Regions from separate parts of the Secundilactobacillus malefermentans genome, predicted to be linked through region 2. Evidence: predicted binding sites of a transcription regulator. Region 2 holds the regulator's gene; each other region holds the start of a gene.
The links. The regulator Rex, encoded in region 2, represses fermentation and respiration genes when NADH is low (regulators of the CRP and FNR family bind a similar motif). The targets are predictions, from matches to a motif close to TTGTGAANTANTTCACAA.
Positions count from the first base shown of each region.

Region 1: the regulator Rex is predicted to act here: its motif matches at 1,260-1,277, upstream of FGL90_RS03510 (iron-containing alcohol dehydrogenase).
Region 3: the regulator Rex is predicted to act here: its motif matches at 1,142-1,159, upstream of adhP (alcohol dehydrogenase AdhP).

Region 1 is NZ_CP042371.1:710,438-712,718, reverse strand. It holds gene FGL90_RS03510 (iron-containing alcohol dehydrogenase) at 69-1,238, opposite strand; gene FGL90_RS03505 (LacI family DNA-binding transcriptional regulator) at 1,583-2,281, shown strand, end outside.
Region 2 is NZ_CP042371.1:1,539,909-1,542,189, reverse strand. It holds gene groL (chaperonin GroEL) at 1-611, opposite strand, end outside; gene groES (co-chaperone GroES) at 640-924, opposite strand; gene FGL90_RS07470 (redox-sensing transcriptional repressor Rex) at 1,086-1,718, opposite strand; gene FGL90_RS07465 (ABC-F family ATP-binding cassette domain-containing protein) at 1,919-2,281, shown strand, end outside.
Region 3 is NZ_CP042371.1:23,674-25,954, reverse strand. It holds gene adhP (alcohol dehydrogenase AdhP) at 78-1,097, opposite strand; gene FGL90_RS00130 (response regulator transcription factor) at 1,359-2,045, shown strand; gene FGL90_RS00125 (HAMP domain-containing sensor histidine kinase) at 2,045-2,281, shown strand, end outside.

The sequences.
Region 1 (2,281 bases), 830 kb from region 2:
TTTATTTTCTATTAGAAAAAAAGCCGTGGCTCACAGTCCGCGACTTCCTAAACTTCATAAATTAATAACTATTCTGCATCGTAAGCTTCTTGGAACAACTTAACGATTTCTTCTTTAGTACCCTTACGTGGGTTCGAAGGAGCGTTACCATCTTTCAAAGCATTCTCAGCCATCAATTCAAAGTCTTCTGGCTTTGCACCGATTGCTTTGATACTACGAGGGATGTTAACGTCATCACACATCTGACGCATTGCCTTAATTGAAAGGTCAGCAGCATCGCGAACTGAAAGTCCTTCAGTGTTTTCACCCATGATTTCAGCTAATTCAGCAAAACGTTCTGGGCAAGCAACGATGTTGTACTTTTCAACGATTGGTAACAAGATTGCACAGCACTCACCATGAGGTGCATCGTATTGGCCACCGAGTTGGTGAGCCATGGCATGAACGTAACCTAAGTCAGCGTTATTGAAGGCCATACCACCGAGCATTTCAGCTTCAACCATCTTAGTACGAGCTTCAACGTTGTGGCCGTTAGCAACGACTTCACGAAGACTCTCTTCAACTAATTTGATAGCTTGTATACATTGACCGTCTGTAATGTCGTTTCGGTTGGTTGAAACGTATGGTTCGATTGCTTGTACAAAGGTATCCATACCTGTAGCAGCAGTCATACCCCTAGGAACGTCAAGTTCTAGCATTGGGTCATTGAATGAGACCAATGGAACGTTACGCCATGAAACAACAACGAACTTAAGTTTCGTTTCAGTATTAGTGATAACACAGTGACGGGTAAGCTCTGAAGCAGTACCGGCAGTGGTGTTAACGGCCATCAAAGGTGGTAGTGGATTTTCAAGGGTTTCAATTCCGGCTAACTTAGTGATGTCATCACCATTAGTCAAAATGATACCAGTTCCTTTACCACAGTCATGAGCTGAACCACCACCAACAGTGATGATACTGTCACAACCTTCAGCTAAATAAAGTTTCTTAGCTTCTTGAATGTTATGAACTTTAGGGTTGGGTTCAACGCCATCATAAACAACGTAATCCACGCCGGCACCTTTTAATGAAGCCAAGGTTTGGTCAACAGGACCATTTTCAAGTGATTCAATTCCTTTGTCAGTTACGATCAAAGGCTTCTTCATGTTAAGCATCTTGGCCCGATCGCCAACTTTTTTAATAACACCAGCACCAAAAAAGTTAACACTAGGCATTAAAAAGTCAAAATTTTCCTTCATAACGGAAATCCTCCTCTGAATTTGTTTACATTTTCACTATAAACTCATCTGGTTTTTTTGTAAATGCTTTCATTTACTTTAAATCGACACAATTTCGTGAAAACTGTCTTACATTAGTAACTACGGGAAATATTTTGAAAATAATTTTTTCACAATGAAAGAATTTTATAAAGGTATAGGGCCTTAAGTAATTGTGTAAGCGATGAAAGAATGAATTTGGACAAGACGGCCGGCGTACTTGAGATTAAAATGGCCGACCTACCTGAATTTGTCGGTAAATGGGAGGGATTTCGTGGTAAACTTCAGATGGAGAAACTTACCAATAAATGAAAAAGGAAACGCTCATGATTACAATAAAAGATATTGCGCGTCGAGCTGGTGTCTCAGTCTCAACCGCCTCACGTGCGCTAAATAATAATTCAAGAATCAGCCTTAAAACGCGGGAGCGAATTCAAAAACTCGCTAAGGATCTTGATTATCTGCCAAATTATACTGCTAAGAACCTGACTCGCGGTGAAGCAAACGTCGTCGGAGTTATTTTTCCAACGGCGGAAAGTTCCTCACCGGAGAATCCGTTCTATATTGATATGCTCCGAGGCATCAATCAGTCGCTGGTCGCTCGTCACTATGTTTTATCAATTGCGATTGGGAGTCGGGTGGAAGAGGTTCTTGCTAACGTGACGGCCATGGTTCAACAGGCAAAGGTCAAACGGTTCGTTCTACTATATACGGATGAGAATGATCCGGTCGTTGACTATTTGCGTCGCGAAAATTTGGACTTTGTGGTTATTGGTCAGCCAATTGGAGATTTGACGGATCGATATGTCGATAACGACAATGTTCAGGCTGGGCGAGATGCCACAATGGCAATTCTTCAAAACGGTGGGGTTCGAAACCCGCTATTTGTTGAATCCGAATATGAGTGGCAATACGAGCGAAATCGCCGAATGGGCTACGAAAAAGCGATGGCGGAGGTTCAATTAGAACCGCTAGTATTTAAATTACCAAAACGCGTTTCTGAAACAGCAGTCGAGGTATTTTTG
Region 2 (2,281 bases):
GTGACCATGTATTGTGACATGTAACCACGATCAAATTGCATTCCTTCAACAACGTCTAAACTCGTATCAACACCACGTGATTCCTCAATCGTGATGACACCATCATTGCCAACCTTGTCCATTGCATCAGCAATTAGCTTACCAACTTCTTCGTTTGAAGAAGAAATTGAAGCGATTTGAGCAATATCATCCTTAGTGGTTACCTTATGTGACATTTTGTGGAGTGCAGCAACAGCTTCAACGGTTGCTTTTTCAATCCCACGACGAATGCCAACAGGGTTTGCACCAGCAGTCACGTTTTTCATTCCTTCAGTAACGATAGCTTGCGTTAAAACAGTGGCCGTTGTTGTTCCGTCACCAGCAATATCGTTCGTCTTTGAAGCAACTTCAGCAACTAATTTAGCACCCAAGTTTTCGAAATGATCCTTTAACTCAACTGCCTTTGCAATCGTTACACCATCATTAGTAATGGTTGGGTTACCGTAAGATTGTTCGAGCACAACGTTACGTCCCTTAGGACCAATGGTTGTCTTTACTGTGTTTGCTAATTGATCAACACCACGTAACATAGCGCTACGAGCGTCTTCAGAGAATTTTATTTCTTTTGCCATTTATTTTCACCTCATCAATAATTTTTTATTATTCTACAATCGCAATGATATCTTTGCCATGAACAACTAAGTATGACTTGTCGCCATCTTTGACGTCAGTACCTGCATACTTGTCAAACAAAACAGTGTCTCCTATTTTTACATCGGGCGCAATTTCTTTGCCACTTTCCAGTAAAGTACCTTTGCCGACTGCAACTACTTTTGCAGTTTGTGGTTTTTCTTGCGCATTACTTGCAAGGACAATGCCACCAACAGTTTGTTCCTCTTCTTCTTGTGCCTCTAAAACGACACGATCACCTAATGGTTTTAACACGTGAATCCCTCCAATAAAGCTTTTTTATGTTTTTTTGTACTGTTAGCACTTGAATACTTCAAGTGCTAATCACAATTACAACTATATGATTTTTTATATCATAATGCAAGTCATTTACTCCGCAAAAAAAGTGACGTTGCCATTGCAACATCACTTTGAAATTAAGACTGATAATTATCTAGGAAGTAAATGAGTGTTTGTAATTCATTCGTCAAATCAACGTTTTGAACTCGGACATCATCTGGCACTGTCACTCTGAGAGGTGTAAAGTTTAAGATTCCTTTTACGCCACCCTTAACGACATCATCCGTCACTGATTGTGCAACGTTAGACGGAACAGTAATGATAACCACTTCAATTTGTTGGTCTTTTAATTGTTCCTGTAATTGATTCATTGGATAAATTGGAACGCTACTTTGAATAGTATTAACAATATCCTCTTTTACATCAAAGGCAGCACTAATTCGAACGTTACTATTTTGGTGGAAATTAAAGTTTAGAAGTGCGTTCCCTAAATTACCAACACCAATAAGCGCAACGTTTGTTAACGTGTCTTGGTTTAAAATTTTCTTGAAGAACTCAAGTAATTTTTCAACATCATAACCGTAGCCACGTTTACCTAAAGCCCCAAAATATGAAAAATCACGGCGAATCGTAGCCGAATCAACCTTAACTGCTTCTGATAGTTCCGTTGAAGAAACCCTCAGCTTATCTGAATCCTTTAAAATATTTAAATAACGATAATAAATGGGTAACCGTTTGGCAGTTGCCCGTGGTATTTTGGTTTCACTCAAAATGTTTCCCTCCTTGATTATTCCATCACCCTATACGATTTGGCTGATTACTTAATTAGATTGTGAATTTATATTTCCTAGTTATTGTAGCATAAACGCCCTTCTTGTGAAATGATTTGCAAAATTTTATCTGAATCCCCTGTCTTATAGGTAATCAAATATGATAAAATAGTTTCACTATACACGAAAGGTTGATGGCAATTATGCTCCTACAAGTTCAACACGTTACTCGTCGATTTGGCGCGGATCCCTTATTTGAAAATGTAAACTTAGATGTGCCAGATAATGGAAGAGTTGCGTTAGTTGGCCGAAACGGTGCAGGTAAATCAACCTTAATTCACATTATTACCGGTGAAGAGGCTCCAGACGAAGGTCAGGTGACGATGAAACGTGGCTTAACTATTGGCTACCTTGCACAGGATACGGGTCTTGATTCTGATAAAACCGTTTGGGAAGAAATGCTAAGTGTCTTCGCTGGTCTCATTGAAATGGAAGCCAAGATTCATCAATTAGAAGCCAAGATGAGCGATCCGGAAGTCATTCAGAACGAACAATTATTTGAA
Region 3 (2,281 bases), 510 kb from region 2:
AAAATAAAGAAAGTACTTTCCTTAATAAATCATCTATCTTAAGAAAAGTACTTTGAAGATTTAATAATTGTTAGCTATTACTCTTTGGTGAAGTCAACAACCATTCGTCCAACAATTTTGTTGGACTTCATTTCATCGATAATATCATTAATTTCACTCAAACGACGAGTCTTAACGATAGGGTGAACCTTGCCTTCAGCACCAAATTGAAATGCTTCTGCTAAATCTTGACGAGTTCCAACAAGTGATCCTGCAACTTGGATGCCATCAAGGACAGTCTTAGCAATGTTAAGTTCCATATTTCCTTGTGGTAGCGCCACAGCAACAAGACGGCCATCTGGACGTAAGGCATTTACTGATTGTGTAAATGCATCAGACGTAACGGCAGTAACCTGGGCGTTGTGAACACCACCAACTTGTCTCTGAATTTCTTCGGCAACGTTTGAGTCATGACGGTTAATCAGAATTTCGGCACCATTTGCCTTAGCAGCAGCAAGCTTATCTGGGTTACCATCGACGGCAACCACATGGGCACCAAATACGTGTGAGGCATATTGAATTGCTAAGTTACCTAAACCACCGGCACCAACGACTTCAACCCATTGACCAGGCTTCGTTTCGCCAATTTTTAGTGCTTTATACATGGTCACACCGGCACAAGTGAGGGAAGTGGCCTCAACTGGATCCAACTCGTCTGGCACCTTCACGGCATAGTTAGCATCTACAATAACTTGTTGAGCCATAGCGCCATCAACGGTAAATCCAGAATTTTGTACATTGCGGCAAAGTGTTTCGCGACCACTTAAACAATATTCGCAATGGCCACAACCCTTAAAGAACCAAGCAATAGAAACGCGATCTCCGATTTTTAAGTTTGTAACGTCATCGGCAATTTGAGAAACCCGACCAACACCTTCATGGCCAATAATTCTGCCAGGAACTTTACCAAAGTCACCAGCGGCAACGTGTAAATCTGTGTGACAAAGACCACAATATTCGACGTCAACTAAGGCTTCTCCTGAGTGGATAGGGCGTAAAGTAACCTCTTTAATATCGACATAACCATCAACTGGATCGCGTACAACTGCTGCTTTCATTATTTATACTTCCTTTGAAATTTATTTTTTTGTTTACATGCAAATTGTATATTAAATCACAAACTTTACAAGTGAATTTTTACACAACTTTAAAATTTCTTAACTTTTCTCTTAAATAACTTTCTTAAAAGATAAAATATATTGCCATAAAAACGTTGATTTCTAAGCAAAAGGACGAACTATATGTTAGAATTATCAATGGATTATTAGATTGTAACAATTTACTAAGAATTTATTTAAATGTAGAGGTGTTGAGAACACATGAGTCGCATATTAATTATTGAAGACGAAAAGAATCTTGCCCGTTTTGTGGAGCTTGAACTTAAGCATGAGGGGTATGAAACTGAGGTTTGTTTGAACGGACGAACTGGTTTGGATGCTGCTTTAGCCCAAGACTTCGATGTCATTCTATTAGATTTAATGTTGCCAGAATTAAATGGTATTGAAGTTGCTCGTCGGGTTAGGGAAGAAAAAAGTACCCCTATTATCATGATGACAGCGCGTGATTCTGTGATTGACCGGGTTTCTGGATTTGATCATGGCGCTGACGACTACATTGTTAAACCTTTTGCTATTGAGGAGTTGCTTGCCAGAATTCGGGCTTTATTACGTCGAATTAATATTGAAGGTAAGAACCAGAGCTTCAAACAAACGACCGTGACGTATAAAGATTTGACTATTGAAAAAGAAAATCGAGTTGTTCGTCGTGGGGAAGAAGTTATTAACTTAACTAAACGCGAATATGAACTTTTACTAATCTTAATGGAGAATATTAACGTTGTTCTCGCAAGAGATGTTCTGCTTAATAAAGTTTGGGGATATGAGTCAGAAGTAGAAACGAACGTGGTTGATGTTTACATTCGTTATCTACGAAATAAAATCGATCGAATTGGCGAGAAGAGCTACATTCAAACCGTTCGTGGTACCGGGTATGTGATTAGATCTTGATAAGCCGTGAGGAATTAGAACTTCGTGAAAATGGGCCACACACTAATAGGAGTCGACGTAGGTTTTCATTAAAGTGGAAATGGGCGTTAGGGACTGCTTTTGGTGTGCTGGTCATTTTTGCTGTATTTGCTGTTTTAATATTTGACAGTTTTACTTCTGTCTTAATCAAAGAAGAGCGCGCCCATGTTAACGATACAATTCAAGTTGTTGAAAATCGTCTTAGTAGTTTTCAAAGC